Regions from separate parts of the Clostridium zhoujianii genome, predicted to be linked through region 2. Evidence: riboswitches for the same ligand, from Rfam matches in the RefSeq annotation. Region 2 holds a riboswitch; the other holds the start of a gene.
The links. A riboswitch is a leader RNA that binds a small molecule or an ion and turns the genes downstream of it on or off. The one in region 2 is predicted to bind cobalamin.

Region 1 (7,705 bases), 620 kb from region 2:
TTGCATTAATAGTTGGATTTATAGTAGCATTTATTGTATCAATAGTAGTTATGGATAAGTTCGTAGCTTACTTAAAGAAAAAGCCAATGAGAGTATTTGCAATTTATAGAGTAGCAGCAGGTGTATTGCTAGCAATCTTAGTGTTTACTAAGGTAATTACTTTAGTTTAGGATATGACAGTAACTTATGAGAGCCTTTGGCTCTCTTTTTTAGTTTGACCGCAAGGTAAAATGGGTAAGAAATAGTAAGTATAATAGAAATCTTTGATATATTTGTAAAGGATATTTTAAAAGAATATTAAATATTGAAAAAAATATTCAATTTGGATAAAATAGGGTTTAATATTTCTGAATATTGTGATATTATAATAAAAGCAATGGACATTTTTACTCTTGAGTACTTTGTGAAGGGAAGTTGAAAATGTCTCAAAAAAGTAGTTTATATATTTTTTTATTCTAAATTGTTGGAATATACTGAAAATATAAACAACTAAGCTTAATGTATACGGATTGAGGGGGAATTGAGAAATGGAACAACATATTAAGAAGATTGCCTTACTAACAGGTGGTGGAGATTGTCCAGGGTTGAATGCTGTAATAAGGGCAGTAACAAGAACAGCAATATTAAATTATGGTATTGAAGTTATTGGTTATAGGTTTGGTTATAGAGGTCTATACAATAACGACTATATGCCTCTAACACTTGAGTCTGTATCAGGAATATTAAATAAGGGAGGAACAATCCTTTATAGTTCCAATAAGGACAACCTATTTGATTATCAAGTAGAAGAAGATGGAAAACAAGTTAAAAGAGACGTTTCAGATGTAGCTGTAGAAAATATGAAAAAAGAAGGTATTGATGTATTAGTAGTTATTGGTGGTGACGGAACATTAACTTCAGCAAGAGATTTTGCTAGAAAAGGAGTTAACGTAATAGGTGTACCGAAGACTATAGACAATGATTTAGCATCAACTGATGTAACCTTTGGCTTTAATACAGCAATAGATGTTGCAACTGAAGCTTTAGATAGGCTTCATACAACAGCAGAATCACATCATAGAATAATGATTTGTGAAGTTATGGGTAGAAATGCAGGATGGATAGCGTTAGAATCAGGAATTGCAGGCTCAGCTGATGTAATATTACTTCCTGAAATTCCATATGATATTAAAAAGATAGAGAAAAAGGTAGAAGAGAGAAAAAGAGAAGGTAAACTATTTACTATAATAGTAGTAGCGGAAGGTGCTAAGCCTAAAGATGGTGAAGTTGTAGTTTCGAAAATAGTTAAAGATAGTCCAGATCCAATTAGACTTGGAGGTATTGGAAACAAATTAGCTGATGATTTAGAACAATTGATTAAGAATCATGAAGTTAGATGTACAGTTCTTGGTCATATTCAAAGAGGTGGAACTACTTCTACTTTTGATAGAATTCTTTCAACTAGATATGGGGTAGCTGCTGTAGAGTTAATGAATGAAGGTAAATTTGGTGAAATGGTCTGTTTAAAGGGTGACACTATTTCATCTGATAGCTTAGAAAATGTTATTGGCCAAAAGACAAAGCATGTAAGCGAAGATGGAGAGCTAGTAAGGGTAGCTAAAAAGATAGGGATTTCTTTCGGAGATTAATTATTAGAGCGCTAGTTCAAAAGAATTAGTGCTCTTTTCAAGAAATAAATTAATACTTCAAAATATTCTGAAAATATGCTATACTTTTCCTAAGGACAGATAATCTTTAGAAGCTGGAGGGTATTATGAAAGAGATAAAGAGATATTTAGAATCAAGAATAGGGACTTATGGATTCTTTTTTGAGGATTTATCAAGTGGGTTTATTTACGGGTATAATGAAAACGTTCAAATGGTAGCAGCAGGATGTATGAAGCTTCCAATCGCAGTTTCATTAATTAAAGCTGTAGAGGGCGGTAAGGTAGACTTTATGGATAAGATACCAATAGGTGGCAAGGATATGGTATATGGCACAGGTATTATTCATGAGTTTAATGAGAGAGATTACACAGTATTTGAATTACTAGTAGCTATGCTTATTCAAAGTGATAATACAGCTGCAAATAAGATTATAGATATAGTGGGTATGGATCAAATTAATTCAGATATAAAAGAGATGGGCCTTATAAATACGGAGCTTAATAGAAAGACAATAGATGAGAGAGATGTAAAAAAGGGTATTGATAATATAACAAGTGCATATGATTTATCAAAGATATGGAAGCATCTTCATAATGCTACTTACTTAAGTGAAGAAAATAGCACTATGCTTATAGATATATTGAGAAGACAGCAAATAAAGAATAAACTTGCCTTATATATTCCAGATGATCTAAAGTTTGAAATATCAAGTAAGACAGGAGACAAGAAAGGTGTTGAAAATGATACAGCATTAATTCAATTGCCAAAGGGTAACTTTGTATTTACTGTTCTATCTACTAGTATACCTAATAGTGTTTATGGAACTGTGACGTTGGCTAAGTGTGGCAAAATGATGTGGGATAATGTAATGAATAATTGGCATTAATAAAGAATATGAGATAACTCCTAGGTTTCTAGGGGTTATTTTTTTATTAAAAATATTATAAGCCATATGATATAGCTTTTTTTATATTTAAATTATGGTGAAAAATAATATTTTGGTTATGAACCTAATTAAACTATTATATAATATACCAAATGTATAGAAATTCCTATAGAATAATTAAAAATGTGGAATGTAGGATATAATTATAAAAAACAAGTTTGAAATAGTGTGACAAAATCCGACTTTAATTAATGTAATAATTTAAAGAATTTATAAAATAATAACAAAAGATATTGATTAATTATTTTAAATTTGTCCAAATGACTAAATGAGTAATTGGAGTGTAAATCCATAAATTAATCATTTTGTAATAAGTAGAAAAACCATAACAATTTAAATGTTTAGAACGCTATTATGTGGGAAAATAATAGGGACTTTAGTCACAATTTGCCAAAATAACATTAAATATCATATATTATACAACTCAAAAGATTGAAAAAAAAAGATTGTTGATGTAGAATTAAGACAGTTAATTATATTAAATTAGATATAGGGGGTACTATGGCTCAAGCATTTAGATGTATTATTAAGTCGGAAAAATCATCTTATTATATTGGGAAAGACTATAATGGAAATAAATATACTATAGCTAAAAATGAAAATATTAGATGTAGGGTAGGAGACGACTTTTATTTTTATGCTAGAAGAGAAAAAGGATTAATTAGAGATAAATTAATTCCTGTTTCAGATGAAGAGGCTGGAGTAGTACATAAAATAAAAAAATAAACTTATATGATAGGCTGATTATACAGCCTATTTTTTTTATTTTATGGTAATAATCTAAAGAGTAAGATTATTCTAGGAGTGATATAGTTATGAAAAGATTCGTAAAGTTTTTATTAGTATTTTATATATTAATAGGGTTAATTAATTACGAGAGCAGCTATAGTATAGATATATTATCAATGGAAGCTAATTTGTTAAAAGAACAATTAAAGTTAATAGGGATAGAGGATAAGTATAGCAAAAATATAGTAAATTATTTAAGGAATTTAAAGCTAAGTAAGGAGGAATTAAATAAAGTTATTGAGTCAGGGGAAGAACTTAGAACTTTAGTAGGTGATAAAAACTCTATTACTGATTTTAAAGCTGATGAAATTTATAATGTATATAAGAAAGCATCAACTATAGCAAATCAAATGAATTTAAATTTATCTTATAATCTTTTTGAAAAGAGTTTAAGCATAAAAGATAAAAGCAATAATAAGTTGATAATGGAAGCTGATAATAATGAAATAGAAAGCTACATTGTTAATGCAAAGTCATCTGTATCCCAAGAAAATATTGATAAAATTACTAATATAATTAAAGGTGATAGATCAGGAGAAGAAGGAAAGCAATATTTTCTTAATAGTATAGAGGTAGAGTATAAAGATAATGAGAACTCAAAAGAGAGTAGTGCCTCCGATGAAACTATAAAGCAAGCTAGCCAAAATGATGTAAAAACTAGTGGTAAAACTAGTGGTAAAACTAGTAATGAATCAAAAAAAGTAGATGAAATAAAAGGTAAAGATAGTACAGTAAATATTGAGGATGAAGGGAAATCAAATGAAGAAAATGTATTAGCTGGTATTATTATATTATCTATGGCGGCTGCTATAGCAACCTTTATACTAATAATATATAAATCTAGATAGTTATTAAATTTCTTGTAATTTATAAATTACTAATATATAATAAAAATAATCAAATAATGGAAGTTTTAGGTGCTTAGATAGTTTATCTAAAGATTAAAAGGGAAAGTGGTTAGATTCCACTACAGCCCCCGCTACTGTAAAAGCCGACAAATCTCTAATAAATCCACTGACAGTTTAAGTCGGGAAGGAAGAGAGGCGGATGAAGCTTAAGTCAGGAGACCTGCCTAAAATTTTATGCTATCCTTCGGAGGGAAGTCACATAGCAAGAGCAAGTTAATATTATACCTAATTAAGTGTAAGGTTATAGTAGGTTTATTTATTATGGAAAAAGTTAATTTGTTTTTGTTTTATATGGGTACTCTTTGAAAGAGTACCTTTTTATTTGAAAAAAAGGGTAAGTAAAGATTAGGAGGAGACATTTAGTGAAAAGAGCTATATTAGTCATAAGTTTTGGTAGCAGTTACTTAGAGGCATTAGAGAAATCAATTTGTAGTATAGAAAATAAGATAAAGGAAGAATACAGTGATTTTGATGTTTATAGATCCTTTACTTCACATTTTATTATAAGAAAATTAAAAGAAAACCATGGGATAGAAATTAAAATGCCTGAAGAGGCGTTACTGAATTTATATGAAGAAAAATATGAAGAAGTAATAATACAACCTCTTCATATCATAGCAGGGGAAGAGTTTAATTACATAAAGAAAGTTAGTGATGCATATTCTGATAAATTTAAGTCAATTAAACTGGGAAGACCTATATTTTATTATCAAGGAGTAGAGGGATTACCTCAGGACTATTCATTGTTTATTGAGGGTATGAGTGAGGTATTTAATAAAAATGAAGGAACAGTTTTAGTAGGTCACGGTACAGCACATCCTGCGAATGCAGCTTATGGAGCTTTGCAATCCGTTCTAGAAGATGAGGGGTATGATAATGTTTTTATTGGTACCATTGAAGGATATCCTACTTTTGGAAATGTTATAAATAGAGTAAAAAAGAAGAACATTAAAGAAGTAACATTAATGCCATTATTATTAGTTGCTGGAGATCATGTAAAAAATGATATAGCTTCTGATGAGGAATATTCTTGGAAATCTATGTTTGAAAGAGAAGGGATTAAAGTAAAGGTAATAATGATGGGGCTTGGTGAATTTGATAAATTCAATCAGTTATACATAAATAGAATTAATGACTTAATAGAAAATAGATATGAAGGTGTTGGAGAGACAAAAAAAGGACATAAAAAGAGAGGTCACAAATAAACATGAGAACATTAATGATATCCTCTAACTGTAGTGGTGGAGGAAAAACAACATTTACTTTAGGGTTAATGAAAGCATTAAAAAATAGAAATTACGATGTTCAAGGTTTTAAAGTAGGACCTGATTATATTGACTCAGCTTTCCATAGTGAAATAACTGGTAAGTCATCAAGAAATTTAGATCTTCATTTAATGGGAGAAGAAGGTGTTAAAATAAGTTTTTCTAGGGGAAAAGGTGATTTAGCAGTAGTTGAAGGTGTAATGGGACTTTATGATGGTAAAGGAATTACAGAAGATGGATCAACTTATAGTGTGTCTAAATTATTAAATAATGCACCTTTAGTATTAGTATTAACTCCAAAAGCACAAAGTGTAACTATTTGTGCAGAGATAAATGGACTTAAAGATTTTAAGGATGCAAATATTATTGGGGTAGTTTTAAATTGTATTAGTGAAAGCTATTATAAATTATTAAAAGCAGTAATTGAAAAAAATTGTGATATTAAGGTATTTGGATATATTCCTAAGTGCGATGAAATTAAGTTATCTAGTAGACATTTAGGGTTAGTACAAAGTGTAGAGACAAATAATTTAATAGAAAAAATAGAGGTTTGTGCAGAATTAATTGAGAAATTTGTGGACTTAGATGAAATTATTACAGAATTTAAGGAAATAGATACAGTAGTTGAGAACTATCATCTTGAGAATAGAAATTTAAAGATAGCAGTAGCCTATGATGAGGCTTTTAGATTTTATTATAAAGAAAACTTAGAATTATTAGAGGAATTTGGAGAAGTAATTTATTTTAGCCCATTAAGGGATGAAAAACTACCTAAAGGGATAGACTTCCTATATATAGGAGGGGGATATCCAGAGGTCTTCAAAGAGAGGTTAAGTAGTAATAAATCTATGCTTAATAGTATAAGGAGAGAGTTGGAATCAGGTCTTAATTGCTATGCAGAGTGTGGTGGACTAATGTATTTAACCAAGGAAATAGATGGCACTGAAATGGTAGGATTTTTTGATGGTGTTTGTGAAATGACAAACAGATTAAATAGATTTGGTTATGCAAAACTGAAGATAGATGGAATAGAAGTAAATTGTCATGAATTCCATAAATCTCAAGTAATATCTACTGAGAAAACTATATATGATATAGAAAAGTTAGGATACCATGGGGAATTAAAGAGATGGACATGCGGCTATAGTAAGGGTAATACAATAGCAGGTTATCCACATATTCATTTCTTTGGTAATATAGAATTTTTAAAATATATATTAAAGGAAGTGTAGGGATGAATTACATAAGGGTACCTATGGATATTGAGAATAGGAGTTTTGAAATTATCGAAGAGGAAATGGGAGAACATAAATTTACTGAAGAGGAGTTAAAAATAGTAAAGAGAATAATCCATACTACAGCAGATTTTCAATATAAGGATTTAATTGAAATAAGTAATGGTGCAATAAGTCTGGCAAAAAAAATTCTTAAGAACAAGCCAGTAATCTATACAGATACAAATATGGTCTTATCAGGTATAAATAAAAAGGCCTTAGAGAAGCTAGAAGGAAAAGCAGTATGTTATGTGAACGTAGAAGAGGTTCATAAAGAAGCTAAGGAAAAAGAAATAACGAGATCAATGGCAGCAGTTGAAAAAGCATGTAAAGATAATGTTGATATTTTTGTGTTTGGAAATGCGCCTACTGCATTATTTAAATTAAAAGAATTAATAGATGAAGGTAAGGCTAATCCAAAGCTTATTATAGCAGTACCAGTAGGCTTTGTTGGGGCAGCTGAAAGTAAGGAGCATATGGATGAACTTAATATTCCGTACATTAGGGTTAAGGGAAGAAAAGGTGGTAGCACAGTGGCAGCATCTATAATAAATGCCCTAATGTACATGGTGGTTGAAAGGTAGTGAATTAATGCTTGACTTATATGTAGAAAGTGGTGGAAAGAAACTAAGATGTGGCTATACAACAGGTTCTTGCGCAACTGCAGCAGCAAAAGCAGCTACATATATGCTTTATAATGATGAAACTTTAGAGTCCATAGAAATTAGTACTCCTAAGGGAATAAAATTGACTATAGATATTAATTCAATAAGCAAAGGTAAGGATTATGTCCAAGTGTCTGTTATAAAGGATGCTGGGGATGATAGTGATATTACCAATGGAATAGAAGTATTTGCAATAGCTAAGATGGATTCA
Region 2 (7,705 bases):
ACTGGTTTATCAGTTAACCCTTGTGCATAATTACTCCACTTTACTGTCAGATCCCTACTTCTTTGTATATCTCCAAATATTATTGGTGGCTTTACACCTCTTGTTCCATATGATTGAACCCATCCATTGGAGGTAAATATAAATCCATCTAATAGCCTTCCAAAGTATTCAACCATATCTGTTCTTTCATATTCACCATGTACTAAGACGTCAATATTTATCTCCTCTTGGAATTCTACTATTTCCTTAATTTTTTCTTTTATTTTATCTTCATACTCTATTTCTGTAATTTCCCCACCTCTAAAGGCCTTTCTTGCTTTCTTTACATCTTCAGTTTGAGGGAAAGAGCCTATAGTAGTAGTTGGAAGAATCGGTAATTTAAGCTCTTTTTTTTGTCTTTCTCTTCTTTCCTCAAAGGATTCATTCCTCCTAAAATCTTCTTCTTTTAGTAAAGTAATTCTCTCCCTAATCTTTTCATTAAAGCATAAATGATTAAATTTTTTTCTTTGAATTATATTTCGATTATTTATAAATTTTATATTTTCTTTATAGTTTTTATCATTAATCAACTCTCTTAACTCATTAAGTTCCTCTAGTTTTTCCTCTGCAAAAGCTAATGTTTCTTTATACTCTTCTTCTAATAAGTTTTCTTTTTTAATAGTATAAGGTACATGAAGTAAAGAGCATGATGTTCCTAAGATTAATTTTTCTTCTGGTATATATCCTCTAAGTTCTTCTATTAAGGATATACTTTGTTCATAATTATTTCTCCATATATTTTTCCCATTTACTACACCAGCAATTAATAGTTTATCCTTTGGAAAACCATGATTCTTAATTAATTCAATGTTCTTGAATCCTTCTACAAAATCTAAAGCAATTCCATCAAACTTATGATTTAATAAATCTGTATAAATATCTCTCACATCTCCAAAGTAAGTTTGTAAGATTAATTTATAATTTCGCTCTTTTTCTAAAAGATTTGTGTATATATCATTAAATAATTTAATATCATCCTCTGTTAAATCTGTAACTAATATTGGTTCATCTATTTGTAAATATTCCAAACCTATCTCATTAAACTTAAACAGTATATTTTTATAGACTTCTACTAGCTTCTCTTTCCAGTCAGATATATTCTTATCACCTTTTATATTAACTAATTTTATAAATGTAAATGGTCCAATTATTGTTGGTTTACTTTTAATACCTAACTTATTAGCTTCTTTGAATAATTCAAAGGGTTTATCATCATTTATCTTTAACTCTGCATCTTCTTCTAGTTCTGGGACAATGTAATGATAATTTGTATTAAACCACTTCTTCATAGGCAATGCTTTAACATCCCTATTATTCTTTTGATATCCCCTAGCCATAGCAAAATATGTTTCAAGCTTAGTTTCTTTTAATCTCTTATACCTTTTAGGTATTACATTTAAAAGAAAAGCTGTATCTAGGAAATTATCATAAAAGGAAAAATCATTTGATGGTATGATATCTATTCCATTTTCTTTTTGAGTAATCCAATACTCTTCTCTTAATCTTTTTGCAATTTCTCGAAGTTCCCTTTCAGAAATACTTTCCTTAAAGTACTTCTCCACTGCAAATTTCAGTTCTCTTTGTACCCCTATTCTAGGATATCCAATAATAGTTGTTTTTGTCATTTTGACCCCTCCTTAATCTTCATCCCAAAGATTTATTTTTTATATAAGGCAGGTTTCCTGGCTTATCTTCATTCTACTTATCTTCCTTCCCATTATGATAACAGTGGATAATAGACTTTCGTCAGATATACAGTAGTGGGTGCTGCTCAAGATTTTAACTTGATTCCCTTTTACCTTTCTTTTATGAAAGCACCTTATATTATTTGATAAAAAAATAGTGCACTAGAGAATAAATCTCTAGTGCACGAATAAACATACTCTATGAATTACCCTCTCATCTACTAGCCTTTTACAGCTACAGGAATTAGCACCGTATATCCTTGTATATGAACAAAAATATTGGTTGCTGGGTTTCATAGGGCCAGTCCCTCCACCACTCTTGATAAGAACTTTTATTTTTTTATCTGAATAAACAATAACATCTCTGTATTTTTATGTCAATAGTTTCTAGGAATATTTTACAACAAAGAAAAGCAGACCACTTTATTTAGTCTGCTTTTTATACTATGCTTCTAAAAGGAATGCATAATATCCTCTCATAGTTTCATAAATATCAACCTTACTAGCTATTTCCCATGGAGCATGCATATTATGAAGAGCTACACCACAGTCAATTACTTCCATATTGTATTGTGCAAGGATATAAGCGATTGTTCCACCGCCTCCTTGATCTACCTTCCCAAGTTCAGCTGTTTGGAATGTAACATCATGCTTTTCCATAATTCTTCTAAGTTCTGCCATATATTCTGCATTAGCATCATTACAGCCAGACTTACCTCTAGCACCAGTGTACTTATTAAATACCATCCCCTTACCAAAGTAAGCTGAATTTTTCTTTTCCATAACTGATGGATAGTTTGGATCAAAAGCAGCACTTACATCTGATGATAACATCTTTGAATTCTTAAGGGCTCTTCTTAATTTTATTTCTGAGTAATCTCCTACTCTGTCCATAACTTCTGCAACAGTATTCTCAAAGAACTTAGATTCCATTCCAGTAGCTCCAACACTACCTATTTCTTCTTTATCAACTAACAGACATACACAGGTCTTATCTATCTTTTCTATATCTAATAAAGCCATAAGTGATGTATATGAACAAACTCTATCATCATGTCCATATGCCATAACCATACTTCTATCTATTCCGTAATCTCTAGCCTTTCCTGCTGGAACAATTTCTAACTCTGCTGATATGAAATCATCCTCTTCAAAATCATACTTTTCTTTTAATAGTCTAAGTATGTTAGCTTTAACTCTATTCTTTTCTTCACCTTTAAGAGGCATACTTCCTACAAGTACATTAAGATCTTCACCTTCTACAACCTTATTACCTTTTTTCTCTTGTTGTGTTTGTGCTAAGTGAACTAAAAGATCTGATACTCCAACTACAGGATCATTATCATCTTCCCCAATTACTACATCAATCTTAGTTCCATCCTTCTTAACTACTACACCATGAATAGCAAGTGGAAGTGTAACCCATTGATATTTTTTAATTCCACCATAGTAATGAGTATCTAATAAAGCTAAATCAGTGTCTTCATAAAGTGGATTTTGCTTTAAATCTAATCTAGGTGAATCTATATGTGCTCCTAATATCTTAAGCCCTTCTTCTAATGGCTTTTCTCCAATATGGAATAGTGCAATAGCTTTATCCATATTGTTAGCATAAACCTTATCTCCAGCATTAAGACTTTCACCATTTTTAATAACTTCCTCTAAATCTCTATATCCTTTAGCCTCAGCTATTCTAATTGTTTCCTTTACACATTCCCTCTCAGTTTTACAATCAGACATAAATTTCTTATATCCATCATTAAAAGCAAAAATCTTCTTTATTCCTTCTTCATCATACTTATCCCACGCATTAAAATCTTCTTTGTTCATAAATATAGCCTCCTTAGTGTATATAAATAGTTTATCCTATGCTAATCCCTTCTAATACATTCTTTCACAATAAATCAGTATTAGAAGGGATTAGTTATGGTTAAATCTAATTTTATCCTATTACTTTATCCCCTGGCACCCATTGCTAATACTCCCATCTTCTACAAGTGAGAGCTAATCACTGCCACCCGCCTGGACTGGCGCCCCTTGAGGGTATTGGTTTTTCTATGCTTCCGATGAAGTAATCATCCTTTTAAGAAAACTCCACCTGAAGCTAATAATCACTTTATCTATCGCTTACTGCACTTATTCTTCCTTCTATAATATCTACAGCTGATACATTAGACATTAATGAATGTCTATAATTAACTGCTGCTGCTTCAATTATAACAGCTATATTACGACCAGGTCTTACTGGAACCGTTAATTTTCTAACATCAACTCCTAATATATTCATATATTCATAGTTAATTCCTAACCTATCATAATCATTATCATCCTTCCAATGCTCAAAATGCATTACAAGTGTTACATTTTTTTGCTGTTCAACTGAACTTAGTCCATATAATGCTGAAACATCAATTATGCCTATTCCTCTTACTTCTAACATACCTATTGTTATATTAGGAGAAGAACCTATAAGCTCTCCATCTATTTCCTTTATATCTACAGCATCATCTGTCACTAGCCTATGACCTCTCTTAATAAGCTCTAGAGCTGTTTCACTCTTACCTATACCACTTTCACCAGTTATAAGTATACCAATACCGTAAACGTCTACTAAGACCCCATGCAAACGTGTTTCTGGTGCTAGCTTGTCTGATAGATACATTGTAATTTTACTTATAAGCTTAGTTGTTACTAGCTTACTTCTTAAAACCCAAACCTTTTTCTTCCTAGCAGCATTCATTAACTCCTCATGAGGTTCCAAATCTCTTGCAATAATTATGCAATTCATATCAAATGTAAAATACTTGTTTAACCTCTTTTTTCTAAGCTCACTTTGCATATCATCTAAAAAGCTCCATTCTGCTTTACCAATCACCTGAAGACGATCAGGTGTAAAATAATTATAAAAACCTGCTAGCTGTAATCCAGGTCTATTAATATCATTAACAGATATACTTACACCTTGGTTTCCTTCCATAAGGACTTCAAGATCAAAATCCTTTATTAGTTTATCAACTGTTACTGACAAATCCCATCACCCTTTATTTCTTATTTTTTAACTCAATACCCTCTAACTGACCTCTGAAATTACGCTTAACATTATCTATATATCTTCTTCTTAACTTTTGTTGAAGTTCTTTCTCTTTATCTGATAAGCCCTCTTCTTGGCTTTTTTTATAAAGCATATTTATATGTTCTACTACTTCTTCTATTTTCATTGCATCTACATCCATTGTAATATCTCCTTTGTTTATCTATAGTCTATTTTACTACTTTATTAGTCATTATATATCTTTAATTTATTTTACATATATTTTGGTATATTATCAACCTTTACATCCCTATAGATATTATTTTGTTTTTTAACTTATATATACTAGAGAATAAATTATTCGTCTTTTTTCCTTAGTTTATGTATATTTACCCTGTGAAATTTCGTTATTCACCTTTCTAATCACACAGTAATTTATCATTTTTACCAAATATTGTCACTTTTTGTGTTATGAAATATTTTTACATTTTATTATGAGATGTTATAATAGTCTTGTGAGAAAATTTACTTATTTTGTAAAATGAGGTGATGAAATTGAACATGAAAGATTTGTCAAAACAAATACGTAGAAGAAAAAGACTTATTAATTTTTTACTCCTTTTCCTTCCTCCTACTAATAAGTTTATGGTAGCTTTATCCCAAGATTTGGACAAGCATATATATAAGTATCAGCATCATCTATCTCGTAGATATGAACGAAAGCAACGAGTTTACAAATACGAGAAACTTAGTGCATAAATAAAAAATACCTCAATGTAAATTGAGGTATTTAAATACAATTTGTTTCCCAACATGCCGTTTGCTTATATATTCAGACCTGCGTCTCGCAGGTGGGTTAAGCTCATTCTATCTCAGCCATCTTCTGCCACAATGTGTAAATGAAGCCCGACATCCCTAGAAGCTGTTGCAAATCCCGTTTATGTTATGTAGGTTGAATATAGTAAGCTTGGCGCACATCTCAGGAATCTTATGACTTTATTATATCACATAAAAATCACAATGCAATAGAAATTAATCCCTATAAGTAATCGTTTAATATATCCTCTAAATCTACATCTTCTGAATCCATAGCTATCATTGCAACGAACTTCATATAGTCTGAATTGTTAGCATCCATTTCTACTGCTTTAAACTTTCCTTCTACTTCAAATTCTTCACTTAGCTCTTCTATAACTTCTTCTACTGTATCTTTTGCCACGTCATTAAGATATGATAAATACCAATCTCTATACCACTCATCGCTATCTTCATCTAGGTCACTTTCTTCATTAGCATAAGCTCTAGCCGCAGATAATTCCTCCTTATCGAAATCATAATAAAATTTAACTATTATACAATTATCTGTTGCTTTTAATTCTTCTATTTCTGATAATCCATTATCCTCTAAAAATTCTATTACTTCTGCAACCTTCATCTTTTTCACTCCTTAATATATAAGCTTTTTATATTCTTTATGAACGGCTATAAATTCTTTGTCATCTTCAACAAGATTATATTCTTCTTTACCATCTACATGATCAACTCTAAAAGCAAACATATCTTCACTTTCTTCTTCATCTAATGGTGCTAATAATAAATATTCTTGTTTCTCTAAAAATATTCTTGCAACTGCTTCAAAATCTACTTTATTTCCATCTTCATCTCTGAAAGACATTATTTCCTTTTCTTCCATGTCCTACACCTCATCTTTATTTAATTTATCTCATATAAGTTTCATAATTAATTATTAACCATTAATATACATAAGTAAACACCTTATTGAATCCTATATGTTTATTTACCTAAATATTATAATCTAGTTCTATATATTAAATCAAACAATAATATATTATATCGAAAAAAACATGTCCACATAATAATTTATCTAACTTTACTTATTAAAAGTATAAAGAGAAGCACTAGGCTTCCCTTTATATCTTTCTTATTGCATTAAGTTAATAAATTTTTGAATCATTTCATCTGCTTTTTTATAATCATCTTGTGAAGGTACAAATGTAAACTTAAGACCTTGCTCAACTACATGTAATTTTAAAGACTTCATTCTGTCAGTTAACATATTTACACCTTCTCCACTCCAACCAAATGAACCAAATGCCATAGCTGCTTTACCTCTATTAATTATAGGATTTACTAAAGATAATAAATCCCAAGCTGGCTTAACTGCATCTGCATTTATTGTTGGTGATCCAATCATAAATCCATTAGACATTTCTATTAAAGCTGCTGCTTCTTCTATTGGCATAGATGTTATCTCATGAACTCCTGCACTATATCCCTTTTCCTCTAACTTATTTGAAATATATTTAGCCATATCCTCTGTATTTCCATAAGCAGAAATATAGAATACCTCTACTCTATTAGGATCAACTGGTTCTTCTGTAGCCCACTCTCTATAAAGGTCAAGATATTTCTTTACATTATCACCTTCATGAACTGGTCCATGACTTGGTGCAATTATTTCTATATTAATATCCTTTATCTTATCTAGTCCTTTTAAAACATAAGGCTTGAATGGCCCCATAATACAATCAAAATAATATTTCATCTCAGCTAGATAATCATCTGCTCCAACATCTCTTATTGATCCCTCTGGACAATAATGGCACCCAGTAAAGTCACAAGTAAATAAGAAATTCTTTTCTTTAACATAAGTGAACATTGTATCTGGCCAATGTAGATTTGGTGCCTTTATAAATTTAAGTGTATTTTTTCCAATTGATAATTCATCTTCTGCTACAAGTCCTTTAAAAGGCTTATTTAATATATTCTTTAAATAATTTATAGCAGCCTTTGTTCCTACAACAGTTGCATTTGGGTAATCCTCTAATAACATTTTTATAGACCCACTGTGGTCTAATTCTGTGTGCTGTACTACTACGTAGTCAACTGATTTTTCTCCTATTACGTCAATTAATCTCTCTTTAAATTC

Region 1: linked by a shared signal. The riboswitch ahead of ACSYT2_RS03565 (sirohydrochlorin cobaltochelatase) and the one ahead of metE (5-methyltetrahydropteroyltriglutamate--homocysteine S-methyltransferase) in region 2 are both predicted to bind cobalamin.

What each region holds. Positions count from the first base shown of each region.
Region 1 covers NZ_JBPUTF010000001.1:784,405-792,109, forward strand. Annotated here, with positions in the region: gene ACSYT2_RS03540 (undecaprenyl-diphosphate phosphatase) at 1-170, shown strand, start outside; gene ACSYT2_RS03545 (6-phosphofructokinase) at 528-1,628, shown strand; gene ACSYT2_RS03550 (serine hydrolase) at 1,754-2,533, shown strand; gene ACSYT2_RS03555 (hypothetical protein) at 3,095-3,319, shown strand; gene ACSYT2_RS03560 (hypothetical protein) at 3,409-4,230, shown strand; cobalamin riboswitch at 4,281-4,472, shown strand; gene ACSYT2_RS03565 (sirohydrochlorin cobaltochelatase) at 4,653-5,495, shown strand; gene ACSYT2_RS03570 (cobyrinic acid a,c-diamide synthase CobB) at 5,498-6,787, shown strand; gene ACSYT2_RS03575 (precorrin-8X methylmutase) at 6,790-7,413, shown strand; gene cbiD (cobalt-precorrin-5B (C(1))-methyltransferase CbiD) at 7,421-7,705, shown strand, end outside.
Region 2 covers NZ_JBPUTF010000001.1:167,489-175,193, reverse strand. Annotated here, with positions in the region: gene metE (5-methyltetrahydropteroyltriglutamate--homocysteine S-methyltransferase) at 1-1,664, opposite strand, end outside; cobalamin riboswitch at 1,695-1,876, opposite strand; SAM riboswitch class I at 1,936-2,053, opposite strand; gene ACSYT2_RS00875 (aminopeptidase) at 2,169-3,554, opposite strand; gene hprK (HPr(Ser) kinase/phosphatase) at 3,841-4,752, opposite strand; gene ACSYT2_RS00865 (DUF896 domain-containing protein) at 4,766-4,957, opposite strand; RNA gene ssrS (6S RNA) at 5,557-5,744, opposite strand; gene ACSYT2_RS00855 (hypothetical protein) at 5,795-6,190, opposite strand; gene ACSYT2_RS00850 (DUF1292 domain-containing protein) at 6,203-6,448, opposite strand; gene ACSYT2_RS00845 (FprA family A-type flavoprotein) at 6,698-7,705, opposite strand, start outside.